DNA from 2 places in the Clostridium sp. JN-1 genome. Region 2 is predicted to be linked to the other one. Evidence: predicted binding sites of a transcription regulator. Region 2 holds the regulator's gene; the other holds the start of a gene.
What was found. The regulator LexA, encoded in region 2, represses DNA repair genes until DNA is damaged. The targets are predictions, from matches to a motif close to CNAACANNTGTTNG.
Positions count from the first base shown of each region.

Region 1: recA (recombinase RecA) is a predicted target of LexA. The motif match lies at 3,764-3,777, and genes of this name have one in related genera.

Region 1 is NZ_CP033465.1:1,750,585-1,758,831, reverse strand. It holds gene EBB51_RS08275 (DNA translocase FtsK) at 1-1,358, shown strand, start outside; gene rimO (30S ribosomal protein S12 methylthiotransferase RimO) at 1,491-2,828, shown strand; gene pgsA (CDP-diacylglycerol--glycerol-3-phosphate 3-phosphatidyltransferase) at 2,815-3,402, shown strand; gene recA (recombinase RecA) at 3,832-4,926, shown strand; gene rny (ribonuclease Y) at 5,199-6,740, shown strand; gene spoVS (stage V sporulation protein SpoVS) at 6,887-7,147, shown strand; gene EBB51_RS08245 (decaprenyl-phosphate phosphoribosyltransferase) at 7,388-8,247, shown strand, end outside.
Region 2 is NZ_CP033465.1:1,481,294-1,489,540, forward strand. It holds gene mutS (DNA mismatch repair protein MutS) at 1-656, shown strand, start outside; gene mutL (DNA mismatch repair endonuclease MutL) at 684-2,567, shown strand; gene miaA (tRNA (adenosine(37)-N6)-dimethylallyltransferase MiaA) at 2,582-3,520, shown strand; gene hfq (RNA chaperone Hfq) at 3,584-3,820, shown strand; gene EBB51_RS07080 (methionine gamma-lyase family protein) at 3,941-5,224, shown strand; gene lexA (transcriptional repressor LexA) at 5,232-5,843, opposite strand; partial or broken gene EBB51_RS07090 (Tn3 family transposase) at 6,025-7,527, opposite strand; gene EBB51_RS07095 (2-dehydropantoate 2-reductase N-terminal domain-containing protein) at 7,641-8,247, shown strand, end outside.

The DNA of each region.
Region 1 (8,247 bases), 270 kb from region 2:
ATAAAGAAGATAAAAAAGAATTAATAGGAAATGCTAGTAAGCTTGAGGAAACTTTGTTGAGCTTTGGAGTTGAAGCTAAAGTCATTCAAGTAAGCAAGGGTCCATCTGTCACAAGATTTGAAATTCAACCAAGTCCTGGTGTTAAGGTAAGTAAAATAGTAAACTTAGCTGATGATATAGCATTGGGACTTGCATCATCTGGAATTAGAATTGAAGCACCTATTCCAGGTAAATCAGCTATAGGAATAGAAGTACCAAATAGGGAGTTAACTCCTGTTTATCTAAGAGAAGTTATTGAATCATCTGAATTTATGAATTCAGATAATAATTTGGCGTTTTGTCTTGGAAAGGATATAGCTGGAAACTGTGTTATATCTGATCTTTCAAAAATGCCTCATGTGCTCATAGCTGGGGCAACTGGATCTGGTAAGAGTGTGTGTATAAATACCCTTATAATTAGTTTTTTGTATAAGTATTCTCCTGACAATGTCAAGTTACTTATGATAGATCCTAAAGTAGTTGAACTCAGTATATATAATGGAATTCCACATTTATTGATACCAGTAGTTACAGATCCTAAAAAAGCCGCAGGAGCATTAAACTGGGCTGTGCAGGAAATGAAGAGAAGATATAAGTTATTTGCAGACAATGGCGTTAGAAATATTGAAAGCTATAATAAATTAACTGTTAAGGGAACGGCTCAAGAAAAGCTTCCTTTTATAGTAATAATAATAGATGAGTTAGCAGATTTAATGATGGTTTCCCCACATGATGTGGAGGATTATGTATGTAGGTTAGCTCAAATGGCAAGGGCAGCAGGTATGCACCTTGTTATAGCTACTCAAAGGCCATCTGTAGATGTTATTACTGGAGTCATTAAAGCTAATATTCCTTCTAGAATATCTTTTGCTGTATCAAGCCAAATTGATTCTAGAACAATATTAGATAGTGCTGGTGCGGAAAAGCTTTTAGGTAAAGGAGATATGTTATTTTATCCTGTTGGCGAAGCTAAACCAATAAGAATACAGGGAGCATTTATATCAGAAAATGAGGTTGAGAGGGTAGTTAGCTTTATCAAATCAAGTCATAAAGTTCCTCAATATCAAAGTGATATAATAAATCAAATTGATACCAATGTTGATACTAATAAGGATTCTGAATGTGATAAATTATTAGAAGAAGCAACTAAAATTGTGGTACAAGCCAATCAAGCTTCTACGTCACTGCTTCAGAGAAGACTTAGAATAGGCTATAATAGAGCAGCTAGAATTATAGATCAAATGGAAGAAAGAGGGATAATATCGGCGAGAGATGGAAGTAAGCCGAGACAGGTATTGATAAAGAAAGATGATTTATAGATATCAAACTTTTTAAATGATTTTGCATTTTTGATTTAATAAAAATTAAATTTATGCTTGTAAAAAATAATAAGTAGTCTTAAAATAAGTTATGTATTTATTTTAATATGCTATAATACAGGAGGAAATATAGTGAAGAACAATGTAAAAATTGGACTAATAAGTTTGGGTTGTGATAAGAACAGAATAGATTCGGAAATTATTCTAAGCAATATTAAAATCGAATATATTATAGTAGATGACCCAAGAGAAGCTGATGTTATAATTGTTAATACATGTGGTTTTATAGAAAATTCAAAACAGGAATCTATAGATACAATATTAGAAATGGCTGAATACAAAAAGAAATACAAATGTAAACTTTTGGCTGCTACAGGCTGCCTTACACAAAGATATGGTAAGGAATTAATGGATTTGATTCCGGAAATAGATATATTACTTGGAGTAAATGACTATGACAAGTTAAGTGGAGCTATAGAAAGTTGTATGAATGGAAATCAAAATAAGTTTTATAGCTGTACCTATAGTGATGTAAATATAAATGAAGGAAATAGGGTTCTAACTACTGATTCACACTATGCTTATATAAGGATAGCAGAAGGATGTGACAACTTTTGCACTTACTGTATAATACCTAAAATAAGAGGGAAATATAGAAGCAGGCATATGGAAAATATTTTAAGGGAAGCATCTGATTTAGCTAGCTTGGGAGTAAGAGAACTGATACTTATAGCACAGGACACAAGTATTTATGGTATTGATATATATGGTAAAAGCATGCTCCATGAACTTATAAAAAAGCTTTCTCTTATAGATGGCATAGAATGGATCAGAATTCTGTATTGTTATCCTGAACAAATTACTCAGGAACTCATAGATGAAATGGCACGAAATAGTAAAGTATGTAAGTATCTAGATATACCAATTCAACATATAAGTGATCATGTGCTAAAAGCTATGGGAAGGAAAGGAACAAGACAAGATATAATAAGCAATATACATAAATTGAGACAAAAGATAAAAAATATTGTACTTAGAACTTCTATTATAGTAGGTTTTCCTGGAGAAACCCAGGATGATTTTGATGAATTGAAAGAATTTATTAAGGATATCAAATTTGACAAATTAGGAGTTTTTAAATATTCTAGAGAAGAGGGAACTCCTGCAGCTTTGATGAATTCTCAAATTACTGAGGAAATCAAAGAGAGTAGAGAAGAAGAACTTATGAGTATTCAACAACAGATATCCAAGGATATTAATAGTGAAAAGGTTGGAAAAGTATATGACGTTATAGTGGAAGGTAAAGACGAAGAATGGTATGGGAGAAGTTATGAAATGACTCCTGAAGTTGATGGACTCATTTACTTTAAATGTGATAAAGACTTAAAGATAGGAGAAATTGTTAAAGTAAAAATCACTCATGCTTTTGAATATGATTTAATAGGAGTTGTGTACTATGAATCTTGCTAATAAACTTACAATACTTAGAATTATATTAGTTCCTGTTTTTTTAATATTTATAACTATAAAAGGGATACCTTATGGTACACTTATTTCTATAGCTATATTTATTATAGCATCTATAACAGATAAGTTGGATGGATATATTGCGCGAAGCAGAAATCAAGTAACTAGTTTTGGGAAATTAATGGACCCTCTAGCAGATAAGTTATTGGTTACAACAGCACTAGTATGTCTAGTTGAATACCATGTAATTCCTTCATGGGTAGCAATAATAATTATAGCTAGAGAATTTGCTGTTACTGGACTTAGGACTGTAGCTGCTGCAGAAGGAAAAGTTATAGCAGCAAGTAAATGGGGAAAAGCAAAAACAGTTACTCAGATAATAGCTATAGTATTAGCATTAATAAATTTAAATTATCAACATGTTTTTCTAGGAATGCTAGAAAAATTTATTAAACATCCTCATAAGTTTTTAAATATGACAACAGATGTGGCTATGACATTAGCTATAATTATAACTATAATATCTGGACTAGATTATTTTATTAAGAATAAGGAAATGCTTAGACCTGATAAATAGGTTTATTAAAGAGTTAAATTTTAAAAAATTTAACTCTTTATTTTATGTGCCCAAGTCAGATTACAGCCTAAGTCAACTTATGAGTTAGGAACCCTATAAAGCTGCTCAAGCTCTAGCTCTAGCTCTAGCGTATTACTCACGCGGTGCATAAGAACAGAAAATAAATTAATTATTTTCCTTATACTCGATTGTTTAAAATATAATTTTATGTAAATAATTATAATGTCTATATAGAAAATACCTATGTTTTTGATAATTTTAAATTATAGGCATAGATTTCTATAATAAATGTTATATTTGATTTAAATAGCTGAACTTATACTAGGTTGACCAAATATATAATATATTATATAATTAGTTTAGAACAAATGTTCGAACCCGTATACTATATAGTATATATGCCATAATTAAGGAAGGGAAGTGGCTATTTTGGCAAATATTAATACTGAAAAATTAAAAGCACTTGATTCTGCGTTAACGCAAATAGAAAAGCAATTTGGTAAAGGTTCTATAATGAAACTTGGTGAAAACAGCGTATTGGATTTAGATGCTATATCAACTGGATGTTTAGATCTGGATATAGCACTTGGAATTGGCGGTATCCCCAAGGGAAGGGTTGTAGAAATATTTGGACCTGAATCATCTGGTAAAACTACAGTAGCTCTACATATAATAGCTGAAGCACAAAAAGCTGGAGGAGCTGCAGCATTTATAGACGCTGAACATGCTCTTGATCCAGGATATGCTAAGAAATTAGGAGTGGATATAGAAAATTTAATTGTATCTCAACCAGATACTGGAGAACAAGCACTTGAAATAGCTGAAGCACTTGTAAGATCAGGAGCTATAGATGTAATAGTAGTTGATTCTGTTGCTGCACTAGTTCCTAAAGCAGAAATAGAAGGAGAAATGGGAGATTCACATGTTGGCTTACAAGCAAGACTTATGTCTCAAGCTTTAAGAAAACTTACTGGGGCTATAAACAAGTCCAAATGTTCTGTAGTATTTATTAACCAGTTGAGAGAAAAAGTAGGGGTTATGTTTGGAAATCCAGAAACTACTCCAGGCGGAAGAGCACTAAAATTCTATTCTTCTGTTAGACTGGATGTTAGAAGAATAGATTCTATAAAACAAGGTGATGAAATAGTAGGTAATAGAACAAGGGTTAAAGTAATTAAAAATAAAGTTGCACCTCCATTTAAACAAGCAGAATTTGATATAATGTATAACCAAGGAATATCAAGAGAGGGAAATGTTTTAGATGTTGGTGTTAGAGAAGAACTTGTTCAAAAAAGTGGATCATGGTTTTCATACAAAGAAACTAGGCTCGGGCAGGGAAGAGAAAACGCAAAACAATTTTTTAGAGAAAATCCTAAGATAATGTATGAAATAGAAAATAATATAAGACAAAAATATAACCTTCCTGCCGTAAATCCTAAGATAGATGAAGATGCTAAGGGAAAAGATAAACTAAAAAAAGAAGAAGATAAACTAAAAAAAGAAGAAGATACTCAAAGTAAATAAAATTTCAAATAAAAACATAAGGAAAACTTGATATTTCATAAGGAAAACATGATATTCTAATATAAATTCTTGTTATTGTAAAATAACGGATTATATTAATAATATAACACTTAAAACTTGACAATAATAAAAATATAATATAAAATTAAGACAAATTCTGGTTTATCATTTATTTTGACTAGTTACCAATTGAATAAAATAAGGCACCTTTTCTATGCTTGCATATTTTACCTAAAATATATATACGTGATAAAAGCAAAGGAGGTGTTTATATGAATTCTATTATATATGTAATTATTACTGGTATAATAGTAGCTATTGTTTTGTTAATAATGTTATACCTTATAAAAAATAAAGCTGAAACTATAAGATCGGAGGCTCTTAAAGAGTCCAATAGATTAAAAGAAGAAGCTAAAAGGGATGCAGAATCCAAAAAGAAAGAGGCAATACTTGAGGCTAAAGAAGAAGTTCATAAATTAAGGGCAGATTTTGATAAGGAATCAAGGGATAGAAGAAATGAATCTCAGAGATTTGAGAGAAGGTTAATTCAAAGAGAAGAATTACTTGATAAAAAAAGTGATATGCTTGAAAAAAGAGATGAAAATCTAAATAAAAAGCAGCAAAAAATTGATGAATTACAACAAAATGTGGAACAATTATATGAAAAGCAGAGAAAAGAACTTGAGAGATTGTCAGGTTTAACATCTGAACAGGCTAAAGAAATATTGCTAGATGAGGTTAATAAGGAAATAAAACATGAATCTGCAATGATGATTAAAGAAGTAGAAACAAGGGCAAAGGAAGAAGCAGATAAAAAGGCAAGAGAAATAATAACATGTGCTATTCAAAGATGTGCAGCAGATCATGTTGCAGAAACGACTGTTTATGTTGTTTCTCTCCCTAATGATGAAATGAAAGGGAGAATAATAGGAAGAGAAGGTAGAAATATAAGGACTCTTGAAACATTAACTGGTGTTGATTTAATAATTGATGATACACCAGAGGCAGTAATTCTATCGGGATTTGATCCTATAAGAAGAGAAGTAGCTAGAATAGCGTTGGAAAAACTGATAATTGATGGCAGAATTCATCCAGCAAGAATTGAGGAAATGGTTGAAAAAGCTAAGAAGGAAGTAGAAAATAACATTAAAGAAGAAGGAGAACAAGCAACTTTCGAAACAGGAGTACATGGTCTTCACTTGGAATTAATAAAGTTATTGGGAAGATTAAAGTATAGAACTAGTTATGGTCAAAATGTATTAAAACATTCTATTGAGGTTGCATACTTAGCTGGTCTTATGGCATCAGAGCTTGGAATTGATCCTACTATTGCTAAAAGGGCAGGATTGCTTCATGATATAGGTAAGGCTGTTGACCATGAAGTAGAAGGACCTCATGCAATTATTGGGTCAGAAGTTGCAAAAAAATATCATGAATCTTCTATAATTGTAAATGCTATTGCAGCTCATCATGATGATGTAGAATCTGAGTCATTAGAGGCTGTACTTGTCCAGGCAGCAGATGCTATATCAGCAGCAAGACCTGGAGCTAGAAGAGAAACTTTGGAAGCTTATATAAAGAGATTAGAAAAGCTGGAAGAAATAGCAAATTCATGTGAAGGTGTGGAAAAGTCATATGCCATTCAAGCGGGCAGGGAAATAAGAATCATGATCAAACCAGAAGAAGTTGATGATGCAGGAGCTGTGGAAATGGCAAGGAACATAGTTAAGAGAATAGAAAATGAATTAGAGTATCCTGGTCAAATAAAAGTAAATGTAATAAGAGAAACACGTGCTATTGAGTACGCAAAATAATTAATTTTATTAATATTCCTTTTAAATTTTGTAAGTAGATTTACAAAATCTAAAAGGAATTTTTAATTTTATGTAGAATAGTATATTGTAGTAACAATAACAAATAAAGTTAAATAATTTTATAATTAATATGTAGGAGGTTTATTATGGAAGTATTAAAAGTTTCAGCAAAATCGAGTCCAAATTCAGTGGCAGGGGCATTAGCAGGTGTTTTGAGAGAAAGAGGAGCCGCAGAGATACAAGCTATAGGAGCAGGAGCTCTAAATCAAGCTGTAAAGGCTGTAGCAATAGCAAGAGGGTTTGTAGCACCAAGCGGTATAGATTTAATTTGCATTCCAGCATTTACCGATATTGAAATAGATGGTGAAGAGAGAACTGCAATAAAATTAATAATTCAACCAAGATAGTAAATAGTATATAAATAGAGGGCTTGAGTTTTCAAGCCTTTTTTTAATACTCTGTTAACTTGTTGAATAAATACTGTGGAAATTATATTTTGCGAAAAATTAATTTTAAATACTTAAAAATTATGTGATAAAATTATATATAGACAAAAAATTTGTACAAATAAAGTTGACTATATCGTGCTCTGTGTTAAAATGTAAAAAGACATTGTAATTATAGTTGTTTGTTGTAAGGAGGAAAATATGGACATAAAAGCGATATTACAATTAATGAGACCAAAACAGTGGATTAAGAATTTTTTTGTATTTGCTGCTGTAGTTTTTTCAGGTAAGTTTTTAGATAAAAGTGTAGTTTACTACAATATATTGACATTTGCTTTATTTTGTCTTACATCATCAACTATATATATATTAAATGATATAGTTGATATTGAAAAAGATAAGTGCCATCCAGACAAGAAAAAAAGACCGCTTCCAAGCGGCAGAGTTTCTAAGAAAACTGCTGTTATACTGGATATTTTTGTGGTTTTTTGTGTTATATCTCTTTCTTATCTATATTTAAACATAGAAATATTATCAATATTTTTGATTTATATAGTTGTGAATATATTTTATTGTTTTAAGTTAAAAAACATGGTGATAATAGATGTAATGACTATAACCTTTGGGTTTGTACTCAGAGTAGAAAGTGGAAGTCTTGCTACAGGTGTACAAGTATCTCCATGGCTATTTTTATGTACTATACTTTTAGCTCTGTTTATAGCACTTAATAAGAGAAAGAGTGAAATTATAGCTTTAAAAGATAAGAGTGCATCACATAGAAAAATATTAGAAGAGTATTCTGTAGATATGATAGATAAAATGCTTACTATAGTGACACCATCTATATTGATGGCATACTGTCTCTATACTTTTAGTTCTGTACAAAGCAAAACTATGATTTTTACAATACCGTTTGTACTGTATGGAATATTTAGGTACCAATATTTGATGGATAAAAAGAACATAGGTGGAAAACCAGAAGATGTATTTTTTAAAGATACTCCTTTTTTAATAAATATAGTATTATGGGGGATATCGGTATTACTTATAATATACTTAAA
Region 2 (8,247 bases):
ATCTAGCTGCTGGGAAAAGTACTTTTATGGTTGAAATGTGGGAAGTATCAAACATATTAAAAAATGCAACCCATAAGAGTTTAGTACTCTTAGACGAAGTTGGAAGAGGCACAAGTACTTATGATGGCCTTAGTATTGCGTGGTCAATTATAGAGTATATATGTAATAATCCAAAACTTAGATGTAAAACTTTGTTTGCAACTCATTATCATGAACTCACAAAGCTGGAGAAGATTATAAAAGGTGTTAAAAACTATTCTGTATCTGTAAAAGAAGAAGGTAGTGATATAACTTTTTTACGTAAGATTATAAGGGGTGGAGCAGACCAATCTTATGGAATAGAAGTTGCAAAATTAGCTGGATTACCAAGTGAGGTCATAAAAAGAGCAAGAGAAGTATTAAGTTATATAGAAGACTCTAAGGAAGACAGCGTAAATGTAGAAAAGATTACAAATGGAGCAGTACAGGAAGCTGCTTTAGTTAAAGAAGAAAAGGTAGAGGATGCTAAAAAGGCTCAAGAAAAACAAGTAGATTTTTTTGATATACAAAAAGAAAATCTAATTAAAGACATCTTGAATGTAGATATATTAAATATGACACCTATGGAAGGGTTTAATAAATTATATGATATAATAAAAAAAGCTAAAGAACTTTAAAATGTTTAATTATCTGAAGGTGATAATTTGAAGAGAATAAATGTATTAAATGAAGATACTTTTAATAAAATAGCAGCTGGTGAAGTTATTGAAAAACCATTTTCAGTAGTGAAGGAATTAGTGGAAAATGGTATAGATGCTAAGGCTAAAAATATATCTGTTGAAATAGAAGATGGAGGAAAACATCTTATAAGGGTTACAGATGACGGAAATGGAATTCATCCAGATGATATACAAAAGGCTTTTATGCCTCATGCTACCAGTAAAATAAATAATTTAGATGATATATATAAGGTAAATACAATGGGATTTAGAGGAGAAGCACTGGCAAGTATAGCTTCTATATCACATACTGTTTTAAAAAGCAGGACTTCGGATTTTGATTTTGGAAAAGAAATTGTAATAGATGGCGGTACGGTAAATGGAATAAATGAAGCAGCCGCTAATGTGGGCACATCTGTTGAAGTTAGAGACATATTTTTTAATGTACCTGCAAGACAAAAGTTTTTAAAATCCTCCAGTAGGGAAACTTCATATATATCGGACATAGTAAATAGATTGGCACTATGTAATCCAGATATAAGCTTTAAACTCATAAATAATGGTAAAAAGGCAGTTAATACTTATGGTACATCAAATTTAATAGATGCTGTGAGATCAATATATGGTAAAAAGGTATGTGATAATATAATAAGCTTTGAAAAACACTTTGATATTGTTTCAATTTATGGTTATATAGGTAATTCTGAAATAAGCAGAGGAAGTAGAAACAATCAAAGTATATTTGTAAACAAGAGGTACATAAAAAACAAGTTAATAACTGCAGCTGTAGAAAATGCTTTTAAATCTTTTATTACAATAAATAAGCATCCATTTTTTATCTTATTTTTAGATGTATTTCCAGAGTATATTGATGTAAATGTGCATCCAACTAAATCAGAAATCAAATTTAGGGATGATAGGTATGTATTTAAAATAGTATTTGATACAGTACATGAAGCACTTCGTGAAAGTCTCAAAAATTCATTTAATATAGAATCTGACACTACTGCAGAAAGTGATGGTATATTAAATAAAATCATTGATAAACCTAAAGAAAAGAAAAATGAGGAACGCAGTGTTGTTCAAATACCAATAGATTTGCAATCTGATAAAAAAGGTTATTATATAAATAAAGAAATTGGTAATAATGATAATTATAGTCTTATACACGACAACCATGATGCACCAAATGTAAATGAAACTAATTATAAAAGCAATTTGGATGTCAATTATGAATCAAATCACAATGATACTATAAAGAAAGATACAGATGATAGTTTAGTACCTAAATTTCCTAAACTAAATATAATAGGACAATTTCACAGCACGTATATATTGTGTGAATATGATGATACGCTTTATGTTATAGATCAGCATGCTGCACATGAAAAGATACTATTTGAAAAATATAAAAAGGATATAAAGAAAAACAAGATAGTTTCTCAACTATTGATTTCACCGGCAATTTTGGAATTATCGGCAGATGACTTTTCTTATTATATTGATAACAAGGATTTATTTAAAAATGCTGGTTTTCATATAGAGTTATTTGGAGAAAATACATTAAGCATAAGAGAAGTACCTATGATACTCGGTAAACCAGATTTTAAGCGTTTGTTTATTGATATACTGGATAACTTAAAAAATATGGGTTCTGGTGAAACTTGGGAAGTTAAATATGATTTAATAGCCAGGTTAGCTTGTAAAGCAGCTATCAAAGCAAATGATAGTTTAAGCTCTTTAGAAATGAATCATATTGTTGATGAATTGAGATTCTTAGATGATCCTTTTACGTGTCCGCATGGAAGACCTACTATAATAAAGGTTACGTTAAATCAATTCGAAAAGAAGTTTAAAAGGATACAGTAATAGGAGTGATTAGTATGAAGAATTTATTTATTTTAGCAGGTCCTACTGCTGTTGGCAAAACCGACATATCGATAAACTTAGCAAAAAAGTTAAATGGAGAAGTTGTATCTGCAGATTCAATGCAAATATATAAATATATGGATATAGGTTCTGCAAAGGTTACAAAATCCGAAATGCAAGGAGTACCGCACCATCTTATAGATATTGTAGATCCAAATATGAATTTTGACGTTTCTCAATACAAAAAACTTGCTCAAGAAACAATAGACGAAATAACGTCTAGAGGGAAATTGCCGATGCTCGTGGGAGGTACTGGACTTTACATAAATTCTCTCGTGTGTAATTACAGTTTTACAGAAGCATCTACAGATTTGGAGTATAGGAAGTATCTTCAGAATCTTGCACTTAAAAATGGAAAAGAATATGTACATGAATTATTAAAAGAAGTTGACATTGAATCTTATAACAAGCTTTACCCAAATGATTTAAAAAGAGTTATAAGAGCTCTAGAAGTTTATAAGCTGACAGGCAAAACTATAAGTGATTTTAATAAGGATAATGATATATACGATATACCTTATAAAATTTATTACTTTGTACTTACTATGAACAGAGCTAAATTATATGATAGAATAAATAAAAGGGTAGATATAATGATAGAAAAAGGTCTGATAGACGAAGTCAAAAGTTTAAAAAGAATGGGATATACTTCAGAAATGCAGTCAATGAAAGGCATAGGGTATAAAGAAATACTGTACTATCTCGATGGAAAAATAAGTTTAGATGAAGCTATCTATATGATAAAAAAGGGAAGTAGAAATTATGCTAAGAGACAATTAACATGGTTTAGAAAAGATAAAAGAGTTATATGGATAGATAAAGATGAATTTAATGCAGATAATCAAATTGCAGAATACATATGTAAAAAAGTTCAAGAATTAAAGAATTTATAAAATTAAGAGGAATTCATTAGATTATATAGAATATATAAAATAAAGATTATGGAGGGGAAGTATATGAGTAAAACGGTCAATAACTTACAGGATATATTTTTAAATGGAGCTAGGAAAAATAAAACTCAGGTTACTATTTATTTGACAAATGGTTTCCAAATAAAAGGTAATGTAAAAGGATTTGATAGTTTTACTGTAATTTTGGATTGTGATGGAAGGCAGATGATGGTGTATAAACACGCAATATCTACTATCAATCCATCAAGACCAGTTTTGTTTAATAATAATCCTTCTGAGTAATAGTTTTTAATATTAAAACGTAGATAAAATGGGATAGGCAATATTTTGCTTATTCCCTTTTTTGTGATATAATAATAGCTTGAATTACAAATAAAGCATATTGGAGGTTTTAATACAAAAATGATAGATTTAGAAAAACAAAAGTTAAAAAGTATATATCATATAAATGATAGGGTATTTGAACTTTATGATCAAGCTATTAAAGATGTAAGAGAACAATTTGAAATATATGATGATATAAAAGGATATAATCAATTAAAAGTATTACATGCATTTCAAAGTGAAAGAATAAGTGAATCCCATTTCACAAATTCATCAGGATATGGATATGGAGATATAGGAAGAGATTCACTAGATAAAGTATACGCTAAAGTATTCAATTCTGAAAGTGCACTTGTAAGACCACATTTCGTAAATGGTACACATGCCTTGGCTACTGCACTATTTGGCAATCTGAGACCCAACGATACTATGATATCAGTATGTGGAACTCCTTATGATACATTACATAATGTTATAGGAATAAGTGGTAATAAAAATATAGGTTCCTTGAAAGAATATGGAGTAAAATATAAACAAGTAGATTTAACATCGGAAGGAAAACCTGATTTTGATAAGATAAAGTCTGAAATTGAAAATGATGAAAGTATAAAATTGGTACATATCCAAAGATCTACTGGTTATGGATGGAGAAAATCATTTCTAGTATCAGAAATAAAAGAAATTATAGATTTTGTAAAAGGTATTAATCCTAAATTAATATGTTTTGTAGATAATTGTTATGGAGAATTTATAGATACAATAGAACCAACAGAAGTTGGAGCTGACTTAATAGCAGGATCACTTATTAAAAATATAGGCGGAGGTATAGCTCCAACAGGCGGTTATATAGCAGGTAAGGAAGAATATGTAACTCAAGCATCGTATAGACTTACGGCTCCAGGAATAGGCGGGGAATGCGGCTCTACTTTTGGTGTTATGAGGCTTTTATATGAAGGACTCTTTTTGGCACCGCATATAGCTATAGAAGCATTAAAAGGAGCCATATTTTGTTCAAGAATAATGGAACTTGCTGATTTTGAAGTACTTCCTAGGTACACTGACAAGAGGAGCGATATAATACAAGCAATAAAGTTTAACGATAAAGAAAAACTTATAAACTTTTGCAAGGGTATTCAATCTGGCTCTCCTATAGATTCGTTTGTGCAATGTGAACCATGGGATATGCCTGGATATGAAGATCAGGTAATTATGGCAGCAGGATCCTTTGTTCAAGGTTCTTCAATAGAACTCTCAGCTGATGCACCTATTAGAGAGCCATATATAGGTTACTTGCAGGGAGGACTTACTTTTGAACATGCTAAAATTGGTATACTTATTGCACTTTCGAGTATTCTAAAGTAAGAAAAACTTATAGATAGCGTCTGTAGAGACCAACTAATTTGCCAATAATCTTGCAATCTTGTACGATTATTGGTTTCATTGTTTTGTTTTCGGGTTGAAGCCTTATATGATCTTTTTCTTTAAAAAATCTCTTTAAAGTAGCTTCATTTTCTATTAAAGCTGCAACAATGTCACCATTTTCAGCTGAATTAGTTTTTTCTATTATACAAAAATCTCCACTAAATATCCCTGCATCGATCATGCTTTCACCAGATACTTTTAATATAAATAATTGATTGCTGCTTTTAACATAGTCTGCTGGTAATGGAAAAGTATCTTCTATGTTTTCTACAGCTAATATAGGAACACCTGCAGTAATTGTTCCTATAATAGGTATATTTATCATTTCTTTTCTGCTCATTGAATTTTCTACAACTTCTATAGTTCTTGGTTTTGTAGCATCTCTTTTTATAAGTCCTTTTTTCTCCAAACGTTCAAGATGACCATGGACTGTAGAGGTAGAACTTAATCCAACTGCTGCACCAATTTCTCTTACAGATGGTGGGTAGCCTTTTTGCCGTATATGACTTTTTATAAATTCATATATTTCTATTTGCTTATTACTTTTAATCCTTGCCATAAAGAACACCTCACTAACTTACTATATTTTGAATTATATCACATAATAATATAAATATCAAACTTATGTTCTGTTAGTGATTAAGCCTTTACTATATTGGGTACCGCCAACATTTCCGACAAAACCCACGCTAAGACGAAAAATGGGTGAAAATTCAACTTTTCACCCACTCTAAGACATATCATGGATTAGTTATATTTAATGGTCTTAGCTCATTAAATTCAGGAATATTTTTAGAATCAAAATTATATTCTCCAAGTAAATTAATGTGTTCCCAGCTTAATGGAGATATATGTTTAAGTAAGCTTTCATCAATTGTCTGATTTTGCTTTATGTAGTCTATTGCTTTTTGTAAGTATGTAGTATTCCAAATACTTATTGCATTTATTAAAATATTTAAAGCACTTGCTCTTTGAAGTTGATCCTGCAATTCACGTTCTCTAAATTCTCCACGTTTTCCAAAGAATACAGCTCTTGCAAGAGCATTCATAGCTTCACCTTTATTAAGTCCTCTTTGTATACGTCTTCTAAGGGATTCATTAGTTATATAATCTAAAAGAAATATAGTTTTTTCTATTCTTCCCATCTCTCTAAGAGCTGTGGCTAAAGCATTTTGCCTAGCATAAGAACCTAATTTTCCCATTATAAGTGAAGCAGTAGCTTTCCCTTCCCTTATTGAATGTGCTAATCTTAAAACATCATCAAAGTTTTCTTCAATAATTTTAATATTTATATGACTATTTACAATACTTTCTATTTTAGGAAAATTGCTAGCTTTTCCAACGCAATATAATTTAAGTTCTGATATATCTCTAATTCTAGGGGCAAACCTAAATCCTAATAAGTGACTTAATCCAAAAACCTGATCAGTGTAACCTGCTGTATCCGTATAATGCTCTTGAATATTTAAATCTGTTTCATGATAAAGAAGTCCATCAATTACATGAACTGCATCTCTAGCATTAGTATTTATTACTTTTGTATAGAATGTTGAAAATTGATCACTTACAAATCTGTACATTGTTGTACCTTTACCAGTCCCATAATGAGGATTAGCATTAGCATATAAGGATGAAACACCAACCTGTACACGCATACCATCACTTGATGAAGTACTACCATCACCCCAAAATGCTGACAAAAATAATTTATGATGGTAATTAACTAATGTAGCTTGTGCTTTTTTCATGGCATCATCATATAACCTCCATTGAGCTGAATTTGCCATTTGTTTATAAGATATGCCTGGCGTTGAGTCTGACATCTTTGACAATCCTATGTTAGTTCCTATAGCCATTAGAGCTGCCATAAGAATTGTTTTTTCTTCACCTTTAGCAGAATTCCCAGTTGAAGCATGAATAAAACTCCTATCAAAGCCTGTCCATTTTGATACTTCTAAAAGTAGATCAGGAAGCTTAATTCTAGGTATCATCTTATAAAGTTTTTGACTTAATTGCATTGCTTCAGGCGGAGTATCTTTTTTTAATCTATCTATATGTATTTTTGAATTTTCAATAACTACATCTTCCAATTTATCTATGTTTTTTGAGAACCATTTTAATTTGTCATTTAATGATTCTAATCTTTCTGTAATATATTTTTTGACATTAAGATCTACAGCAAGTTTTGTGCCTGCTTGTTTAGCTATGTTCCATTCATCATAAGATAATAAATATTCTTCGTAGACTAGTTCTACTGATTTTCATAATCTCTTATTGACTATTTGTCAATAAGAGATTATAATCAAGCTTGTCAAGACTAACCAACATAATAAATGAAAAATGGAGGTACGCAATTATGAGAATACTTGTTTATGGTGCAGGAGTGTTAGGATGTAATTTAGCACATTTACTCTATAAATCCAAAAAGAATGTAACGCTTCTTGCAAGAGGAAGTTGGTATGAGGAAATTAAACAGAATGGGCTAACAATCAGACATAAATTTAAGATTAAAAATACAAATGATAAAATATGTGTGATTAATTCTTTGACGGATCAGGATTTCTATGATGTAATCTTTGTTGCTTTGAAATATACACAACTTGGAAGTATCATTCCGATTTTAAATAAGAATTCGAGTAGAAATATTGTTTTTATTGGGAACAATACAAATGCAAAAGAGTATTTAGATCTATTGAAAGAGAAAAACGTATTTTTTGGATTCTTTAGTGCAGCTGGGCAAAGAACCAATAAATATGTTGATTCTTTTTATTTAAATGAAATGACGATTGGAAGAATAGATAATTCTCATGAAAGTGATGAATGGATAAAGAGCATTTTTCAGGGAACAAAAATGAGACTTACCATTGAAAATAAAATGGATGATTGGCTAAAAAGTCATGCAGCATTGATTCTTCCGTTTGTATATGCAGCATATTATACAGGGTATAATTATAGAAAAATCA